Regions from separate parts of the Priestia flexa genome, predicted to be linked through region 2. Evidence: riboswitches for the same ligand, from Rfam matches in the RefSeq annotation. Region 2 holds a riboswitch; each other region holds the start of a gene.

The links. A riboswitch is a leader RNA that binds a small molecule or an ion and turns the genes downstream of it on or off. The one in region 2 is predicted to bind S-adenosylmethionine.
Region 1: it holds a riboswitch for S-adenosylmethionine, as region 2 does, so the genes downstream of both, LZP85_RS17775 (methionine ABC transporter ATP-binding protein) here and LZP85_RS04695 (hypothetical protein) in region 2, are expected to answer to the same signal.
Region 3: it holds a riboswitch for S-adenosylmethionine, as region 2 does, so the genes downstream of both, LZP85_RS17410 (YezD family protein) here and LZP85_RS04695 (hypothetical protein) in region 2, are expected to answer to the same signal.

The regions. Positions count from the first base shown of each region.
Region 1 is NZ_CP090431.1:3,445,110-3,448,387, reverse strand. It holds gene LZP85_RS17800 (arsenate reductase family protein) at 1-38, shown strand, start outside; gene gcvH (glycine cleavage system protein GcvH) at 152-535, shown strand; gene LZP85_RS17790 (YusG family protein) at 644-886, shown strand; gene LZP85_RS17785 (toprim domain-containing protein) at 1,117-1,467, shown strand; gene LZP85_RS17780 (thioredoxin family protein) at 1,481-1,780, shown strand; SAM riboswitch class I at 1,925-2,031, shown strand; gene LZP85_RS17775 (methionine ABC transporter ATP-binding protein) at 2,142-3,170, shown strand; gene LZP85_RS17770 (methionine ABC transporter permease) at 3,160-3,278, shown strand, end outside.
Region 2 is NZ_CP090431.1:927,386-930,663, reverse strand. It holds gene LZP85_RS04710 (MFS transporter) at 1-126, shown strand, start outside; gene LZP85_RS04705 (hypothetical protein) at 140-484, opposite strand; gene LZP85_RS04700 (hypothetical protein) at 481-753, opposite strand; gene LZP85_RS04695 (hypothetical protein) at 1,047-1,295, opposite strand; SAM riboswitch class I at 1,364-1,465, opposite strand; gene LZP85_RS04690 (M48 family metallopeptidase) at 1,731-2,474, shown strand; gene LZP85_RS04685 (LapA family protein) at 2,661-2,984, shown strand.
Region 3 is NZ_CP090431.1:3,379,530-3,382,807, reverse strand. It holds gene LZP85_RS17420 (alanine/glycine:cation symporter family protein) at 1-650, opposite strand, end outside; gene cdaS (sporulation-specific diadenylate cyclase CdaS) at 861-1,484, opposite strand; SAM riboswitch class I at 1,707-1,813, shown strand; gene LZP85_RS17410 (YezD family protein) at 1,918-2,061, shown strand; gene LZP85_RS17405 (phosphoadenylyl-sulfate reductase) at 2,157-2,867, shown strand; gene LZP85_RS17400 (sulfate permease) at 2,887-3,278, shown strand, end outside.

The sequences.
Region 1 (3,278 bases), 1.5 Mb from region 2:
GATTTAAAGAAGAAGAATTTGACACAACGTGGAAATAAATTTAAAATTCCGTGCGGATTCAAATAGAAAAAACCTGTTGTTTACGTTACACTGATAAGAGGTAGTCGTTGCTATTCATTAGCGGCATACATAATTTATTGGAGGGATTAAGATGAGTACACCAAAAGAGTTGCGTTATTCAGAAGAGCATGAGTGGGTAAAAAGCGAAGGAGAAGTTTTCCGGGTAGGAATTACACACTTTGCACAATCTGAACTTGGTGACATTGTATTTGTTGAGCTTCCAGAAGTTGGCGATAAAGTTGAAGCAGACGAGCCGTTTGGTAGCGTAGAATCTGTGAAAACAGTATCAGAGCTATATGCACCAATTAGCGGTGAGGTTGTAGAAGTAAACGAAGAATTAAGCGATAATCCTGAGTTTGTAAACGAGTCTCCATATGAAAAAGCATGGATGGTTGTAATTAAGCCTGCTGATTCGGCAGATGTTGAGAAGCTTATGACAGCTGAACAATACGATGAAATGATTAACGAAGGTTAATTGACTTCATCTTAAGACATTTCACTTGGTATATCCATAATTTGTCTTCATGGACCTATAACAAAAAGGGCACTCTATTTAGTAAACAAGCTAAAGGGGTGTCTTTTTATGTTCGAACGTAAAAAAATTGACATAACGGATCGAATTACAGCAAAATTTCATGAAAATGGTATGCAATTGTATGTAGATAAACAATCAATTGGCCATGTGAATTATGGTGCAACGGGTAATCAATATAATTTAGAGTCAGGTTACACGCAAGAAAATAACAAGATTTATCAGTATGCTGACGTCCAGGCTGGAGCTACACAAAAGTATACGGACTGCGATTCAGAAGAGGGTTGGTGCTAAATTTAGCATGAAACCTCTGAGTGCGAGACTGATGGCGCCAACCACATAAGGTTTGGCGCCATCAGTCTAAGATGACCGAAAATAGTCTATTTTTTCAATAAAAACAATTCATATATGTTCTTTTTACAGCAAAATCTTTTAAAAAACAGGGGAACTGTGTTACATTAACGAATATTGTATAGCATAAAGGAATAACGTTACTATACAACTGATAATTATAGGTGATGACGATGCGTTTAATAGAAATTGAAAAAGTAATTATTGTAGAAGGTAAGTCTGACAAAAAGCGAATCGAAAGTATTATTAATGAACCGATTGAGATTATTTGTACAAATGGAACCATCAGCTTGTCAAAGCTAGATGAGATTATCGATTCCACGTATGATAAAGATGTGTATATCTTGGTTGACTCAGATGATTCCGGCAATAAATTACGGAAACAGTTTAAAAAAGAACTTCCGGAAGCGGAGCACCTTTATATCGATAAAATGTATCGTGAGGTAGCGGCGGCCCCAAGAAATCATATTGCTACGGTACTTTTAAGTGCTAATATAGATGTTAACGCAGAATTTTTAATATAGAAGGATGAGTAACATGGAAGAGTGGACAGAGGAACAGCTAGACGAAAAGCTAAATAAAGACGAGCGTACGGTTATTTTTTTCCATACACCCCTTTGTGGAACGTGCCAACTAGCTAAAAAAATGTTAACAGTAGTAGAAGCGATTATTCCAGACTTAACAATCGGAATGAGTAATTTAAACTATATGCCTGCTAAAGCGTCTTTGCTTGAAATTGAAAGTGTTCCATGCCTAATTGAATATGGAAATGGCGAAGTGAAGCAGAAGCTGTATGCTTTTCACTCTGTTGAATACGTAATGGAACGTCTTAGTTAAACAAACATTTGTTTAAGAGTGTGCATGGGATTATTATCCTATGCGCATTTTTTGTTGACACCCTTTCTGACACATGCTAGAATCACAAACATAAATGAATGAATATTTGATGAAAACAAAATAATTTCAATAATTTGTCGTTAACTCTTATCAAGAGAGGTGGAGGGACTGTGCCCTATGAAACCCGGCAACCGTCAGACTAACTGAAATGGTGCCAATTCCTGCAAAGCATAAGCTTTGAAAGATGAGAGAAAGGATTTTATCAAAAACCTTTCTGCTCACGTGTAGAAAGGTTTTTTTATTTTCTAAAAGCAAGGACACACTAAGCAGACAGAGCAAGTCAACAAAGAAGGTGAAGAAGATGATTACGTTACAAGATGTAACGAAAATATATGATGCTAAAAGTGGGAAAGTCACGGCCGTTGATCAGGTTAATTTATCAGTGGCAAAAGGCGAAATCTTCGGCATCATTGGATACAGTGGAGCAGGGAAAAGCTCTCTTATTCGCTTATTAAATGGTTTAGAAACACCTACTTCTGGAACAGTAGAAGTAGCAGGAAATCAAATTGGGAAAATTAAAGGTGCTAAGCTTAGACAAGCTCGCCAAGAAATTAGCATGATTTTTCAGCATTTTAATTTACTTTGGTCTCGTACCGTGCAGGAAAACATTGCGTTTCCACTTGAAATTGCCGGTGTTCCAAAAAACAAACGAGCAGAACGTGTAAACGAGCTCATTAAACTAGTTGGATTAGAAGGTAGAGAAAATGCCTACCCATCTCAGCTGAGTGGCGGGCAAAAACAGCGTGTAGGAATCGCAAGAGCGTTAGCTAATAACCCAAAAGTCTTATTATGTGACGAAGCAACATCGGCACTTGATCCACAAACAACAGATTCGATCTTGGATTTGCTAGTTGATATTAATGAAAAGCTAGGTTTAACGATTGTCTTAATCACGCATGAAATGCACGTAATCCGTAAAATTTGTCATCGCGTAGCTGTGATGGAAAATGGAAAAGTAGTCGAACAAGGAGAAGTACTTGAAGTATTCCGTAAACCACAGCAAAATATTACAAAGCGATTTGTACAGCAAATTTCAGAGCCAGAAGAAACGTTTGAGACAGTGGAGCAGGTGAAGGAACTTTATCCAAGCGGTCGAATTGTTCAGCTCACATTTGTAGGTGGAAAAGCGGAGCAACCGCTCATTACGAGCATTTTAAAAGCATTTGATGTCACGATTAACATCTTACAAGGGAAAGTTTCTTATACACAAACGGGCTCTTATGGAACCTTATTTATTCATTTAGATGGTGAAGAAGCAGAGGTTAATAAAGTAATTGAGTACATCCGTGAACAACAGGTAGAAATTGAGGTGATGACGGATGCTAACTGAATTATTCCCAAACGTAACGTATGATAAATTTAGTGCAGCAACGATTGAAACACTTTATATGACAAGTATCTCAGTTGTTGCCACGTTTATATTAGGAATTGTGCTAGG
Region 2 (3,278 bases):
GCTTTTGAACTGAACAGCATGTATCCATTTTTAATTGGAGCTGTATTAACATTCGGTGCGCTCCTTCTGCTTCAACGTCATATTGCACTCGACTATTCACCCAAAGAAATAACACCTAGCTCTTAACTAAGAAAAGACTTTAGCTTTTTTGGCTAAAGTCTTTTCTTATCGCTTGAAATACCTCGACGATTTCATCATAAAACACCATAGTACCTAAACCGATAACCAACAGTATAGTTGAAAGCACACCCAAATCTAAAAAGACGCTCCCCACTATTAAGATGAGGCCAACAACGAAACCGGGATCAGAAGGAGCTTTTAAATCATCAGCTTCTTTCTCTTCTTCATATAGTTCGCTCTCTGATTTATCTTCAGCTACTTGTTCAGTGCTTGACTGTTTTTTCAAAAGCTCATCTAACGTCACATTATAAAATTCAACTTGCTCAGTGTATACTGCTTCCTCTTTATCATCTAAGAATTTCACCGTGTACTTATTGTAATATTTTCAATTCTCTTTTCCGATTTTAAGTTATTATCTCCATCAAATTCTACCACTCCAAATTTATGATCGACTGTTTCATAAAAAGCTAATAAAGAGTTTGCAACAGGTTGTGGAGTTGTTTGCAACAGCACGTCCAATCCTTCTAATTCTTTATATTTACTAAACTCCCTCACTAATTGTTCCGGTGAATTGCTACATGCTGATAAACATAGTAAGAAAAGTGCTAACACCGTTATAAAAAGCTTGTTCATATAAGCTTCTAGGCTTTTATTCGTCGTCCTCTAAGAAGTCTAGTACGCGATCAATAAATTGTTCGCTACCTTCGTCATTTCCGTGTTCAATTAACAGCTCCATGTTCAGCCTCCTTTTAAAATTGTTAGAATATTCTTGTTTTATACCTTACCACAATTCCAACCAAGTTGTAACGGTTATTTTGTGTAAAAATTTCGACAAATATCATCTCTTTTCAACGAAAAAAGAAAAGAGAGAAGATAAGCATCTTATCATGATTATAGACAAGACTGCAATTGATATGAATACAACCTTAAGCGTATGTACCTTTCAGCCATCCAACTCGCTTTAATTTTGCTATACAAGCTTCTTTTAAACCTTCTTCTGTGTAGCCCTCAATAACTTTGCAGTCAATTCCAATGGCATACGTATCCCTTCCGCTCTTTACTACAATTTCGTAAAACGTCTCAAGCTTTCTACAGGTAAAATCATTAATCTCCTTCAATTGATTTAATACATCGTTTAGCACTTCTTCATGATTCTTTATAATCGTTTGTGTCATCCGTATCTCTCCTTCTAATAAAATCAAAAAAGCTCATTTTGCTTTAGATGCAAAATGAGCTTTCACCCGTCTTATCACCCAAAGCTAATGCTTTGCTGGTAGGAGCACCTTACGTTGGTAGGTTGCTGTGGAGTCATAGAGCCAGATCTCTCGTCCACTCGTGATAACTTTTTAAATTAGATTTCATTATACCAAATATCTCCTATTTAGCAAGAGTATTTTTTAAATTTTTCTTTTTTTCAGTTTTATCACTCTTTTTAACCTATGCATAGTAAAGCGAGAATATTTTCCTTTCTTTACGTAAAAACTAACAAAAAAACGTAATGTAATTCGTTAATTAAATCCCTGGATACTTTTCTGATTATTCTTTCATTTGACCAAACTCTACCTTTGCTTATAAAATGAAGATTTGTAGAAAGGAGCACGAAAAACTATATGTATACGTATCAAATTGGCAATCAAACAATTGACTACAAAATTAAAGTCGTTCCAAATAAAACCGATATTACGGTCCAAATTTGTGACAATGAAGGGGTAACCGTAATTATCCCACGAGGCTTAAACGAGCACAACGTTCGCTCTGTTATTTCTCGTAAAGCGACTTGGATTTTAAAACAACTTAACGGTGGTAATCAACCAACCGAAGCAAAAAAACCGGCTGCTAAAAAAGCCGAAAAAGCAAAAACTGAGAACAAAACGCCAGCTGCACCTAAAGCAAAGACGGCATCTTTTGAAAACGATGACAAATTTTCGTATTTAGGTCGTCAGTACCGCTTAAACATCGTTCGTGATAATGTGGAGCAACCTGAGATGACGTTCCGTGCTAAATTTATCGCAACAGTGCCATCATCCTGGTCTGAACAAGAAACAAACGAGGGAATTCAAAACCTTTTAACAGAATGGTACCAAGGACGAGCAAATGAAAAATTCAGCGAAGCACTAAAAGCAGTGAAAAAACAAGCAGCAGATGCACCTGACTCTGTAGCGTGGAAGGAACTGCAAGATACATATGCAACGATGGAAAACGGTGAGCTAGTATTGAACTGGCGTCTACTTCTAGCACCATTAACAACAATTGAATATGTGATTGCTTCACAATTTACAGATGCAGACTCATTATTTGAAGATGCAGCAGAGCGTAAACAATGGTTAGAAGAAAATAGCTTACAAGCATTCTAATCAGCTAACAGCAAAACACCCATCCTAAACTACACAAAGGATGGGTGTTTTTGCATATTGTGTTTTGTTAAAACTTAATTATAATAAAAAATGTTTATAGTTGAATAATATAGGTTAAGTATATGTAAAGGTAGTATAAAATTTAATTTTGCTCCTTTATCTATCTTCAGAAAGGATGTGCACCTAATGAAAGGACAAAGCTTTTTCATTTTAGGTCTTATTTTCGCTCTTATTATTGCTATCTTAGCTGTCATCAACAATGAGCCAGTTCAATTTAACTATGTCTTTGGCTCACAAGACTGGCCACTTATTTTAATTATTTTAACATCGGCTGTATTCGGTGGTGTCGTCGCTGCTTCACTAAGCTTTGTTAAAATCACTCAGCTTAAAAGTAAAAACAAGCAACAAACAAAACGAATTGCCGAACTAGAAACGCAACTAGCCACTCACTCAGAACCACAAGCTGATCTAGAAAAACCTTTATCAACGCAAGGTGAACCATCAGCTTAATATAGAGATATACTAAAATCCTGCTTTCCCAACACTACGGGAGGGCAGGATTTTTTGTTTTTCCTCCTTACCCCCTCAATTATTATAATAAAGGGTGTACTAGCTATGTCAGTAGCCTGTGAGTGAAATGGGAAATGTTTGACTCCTACGGAATTAGCAAGACGGCTTGAAACCCCGCAGAAACGCAATGACGAGGAAGGCAGGCGCGAGCCACGTGGAAAGCGAACAATTCGAAGTGAAAATTACGACTCGTTGCGTGCGCTCGTCCTTCTTCCACACCCAAACACTTATAGA
Region 3 (3,278 bases), 1.5 Mb from region 2:
ACAATTAACTCTGATGCTTTGGCTACTCGTTTAATACCACCAAAAATGAGAACACCCACAATGGCTGTAACAACAACACCAACAATTAAGCGATTAACGCCAAAAGCTTCTTCAAAAGCAAGTGAAATAGTATTAGCTTGTACAGAGTTAAATACTAATCCGAATGAGATTGTAATTAAGATGGAAAATAAAACACCCATCCAGCGTTTGTTTAAACCTTTTTCCATGTAGTAAGCAGGACCACCACGAAAACCGTCTTTGTCTTTTACTTTATATACTTGAGCAAGGGTGCTTTCAATAAAAGCTGATGCTGATCCAACTAAAGCAACAACCCACATCCAAAACACTGCTCCAGGTCCCCCAAGAGCAATTGCAGAAGCAACACCAGCAAGGTTCCCAGTACCTACACGAGCTGCTGTACTAATAGCAAAAGCCTGAAAGGAGGTAATTCCTTTTTTATCGCTTCCGTCTGTTTTAGCGCCTTCACCTAACAAGCGAACCATTTCTTTGAACTGACTAAACTGAACGAATTTTGTACGAATTGTAAAATATAATCCAACTAATAAAAGAAGCGCAATTAATATGTAAGTCCATAAAAAATTATTGGCTTCATCCACAAAGCTGCTGAATAGAGTCGATATGGTTTCCATCCTAAAAGTTCTCTCCCTTAATTAATGATTAACCTTAGCTGTTCATAAAAAGAGTCATTTTAATGATGCTTTTTTAAAATGTGTAAGGTTTTCTGACATTAGTGATTATAGCGCGTTAGACGTATAAAAGGCAACCTGTAATAAGTTTTTTTTATCGTGTAATCTCTTTTTTTATAACTATAAGGTATGATGTCAGACAGGTGTAGTCGCTTACAGGATGTTTTTGCTGGAATGGATTGGATATAAGCTACCGTCTAAAGCAAAAGATATTCGACCGCTTTCTTCTGATACAACTAAAATAAGTGCGTCGCACTGTTCAGACATACCAAGAGCTGCACGGTGGCGTGTTCCAAGCTTCTTTTGCAGTACTTTTGTGGACAGTGGTAAAACATTAGCAGCCGAAATAATTTGATTGTTTCTAATCACAATGGCACCATCATGTAATGGATTTCCAGGATAAAAAACTGTTTCAACGAGCGTAGACGTAACGGGAGCGTGAATAGGAATTCCTTTTTGAATTAAGTGCTCCACTGAGTCATTTCTCTCAATAACCATTAAAGCTCCATGATGTTTCTCAGATAAATTATGTATCGCGAGTGAAAGAGCTGCGTATTCGTGGGTGTAAGGAGACAAGTAATGTCTTAAATAATAGGATGCAGCTGTGGACTGTACGCTTTGAAATAATTTTCTTAAGTCTTCAAAATCACATAAAACACAGTGGTCACTGCTTTCTAGATGTTGCTGAATTTTGGTTGCTTCCGCTGCTATTTGACTTAAATGATTTTGTAAACTTTGTTTAATTACATCATCTAATTGAAAAGAGTGACTTTCCATCATTGAACATAGCTCCAATCTAAAATAATTATTATGTTTTAATGTGTACGAAAGACATAAATCTATACTATAACGGTGTGAATTAAGAGTGACGCCCAAAAAAATTGCGCATATAATGAAAAAATAATAGATATTTCTGTTAATTTAAAGTATAGTTTTCTTATCGGATAAATTATTTTTGCTGTTGACAAATATTCTAAATATGCTAAAATTTTTAAAAAATACTTATCCAGAGTGGTGGAGGGAACTGGCCCTTTGAAACCCAGCAACCTGCATGTTGTGCAAGGTGCTAACTCCAACAAAATGATTTTCATTTTGAAAGATAAGGTGAATTTGTTGCCTAATCAGTCTTTCAGATGTGGAAGACTTTTTATTTTCCATGAAAAAACAGAAGCCTGTTGAATATATTGTTAACAAATAAGGAGGGACTGTGATGGCACAAAACTCTGACTTAAATTCTGTTTTTGCAAGCGTAGAAAAAATGTTAAGCGACATGAAGTTTGGCTCAATCACGCTTGTGGTTCAAGATGGGAAAGTAGTTCAACTCGAGAAAAATGAAAAAGTAAGAATTAAATAAATAGCTGACTAGACAAACTAGAGGCGGTTTTATCCTTCATTATGGGGGTAAAACCGTCTTTTTTGATTGGATAACAAAGTATTGGAGTGAAAATCATGAGTGTATATACGTATGAAAATTGGCCAAATCAATTTCCGACTTTTGATGAGCAAGATGAAACAAAGGGAGCTTTAAAGGCGTTAGAGTGGGCATATAACCATTATGGTGATTCTCTTATTTACGCATCTAGCTTTGGAATTGAAGGAATTGTATTAATTGATTTAATTTCAAAAGTGAAAAAAGATGCTCACATTGTTTTTTTAGACACAGGTGTTCATTTTAAAGAGACGTACGAAGTCATTGAAGCAATTAAAGAGAGGTTTCCAGATTTACGTATCCAAATGAAAAAGCCTAACCTATCGCTAAAAGAGCAAGCTGAAAAGCATGGAGATGAACTTTGGAAAACTGAGCCTAACCTATGCTGTCAAATTCGCAAGATTATTCCTTTAAAAGAATCACTTGCTCCGTATGATGCTTGGATTTCAGGGTTAAGAAGAGAACAATCTGAATCAAGAAGTAAAACAGAGTTTTTTAATAAGGACGAGAAATTCAAAAAGATTAAAGTTTGCCCATTAATTCATTGGTCTTGGAAAGAAATTTGGCGATATGTATATAAGCATAACTTGCCGTATAACAAACTTCACGATCAAGGGTATCCAAGCATTGGATGTGAGCCCTGTACGCTACCTGCCTATAACATGGAAGATTTACGATCTGGAAGATGGGCAGGTACTAAGAAAGTGGAATGTGGCTTACATGAATCTTAAATGAAAGAGCTGAAAATTTATGCTTGTTTACATTGCTTTTGCAATCGCCCTCTTTTTTGCGATGAATATTGGCGCAAGTGGTGCAGCTGCTGCTATGGGAGTCTCTTACGGTTCAGGTGCCATTAAGCATCGCAAAGTGGCATTAGCTATATGTGCACTAGGTATTTTACTAGGTGCTGTTATCGGTGGAGGAGAAGTTGTTAAAACCATTGGTTCTGGTATTATCCCAGAAAGTATTCTAACGGTGGAGCTAGTTATTATTATTTTAGCTTCTGCAACTCTATCATTATTCTTTGCTAATTTAATTGGAATACCACTATCAACTAGTGAAGTGACAGTAGGATCAGTTGTAGGTGTTGGGATTGCCTATCAATCTGTTTATATACAAAAGCTATTAATTGTTATGAGCTT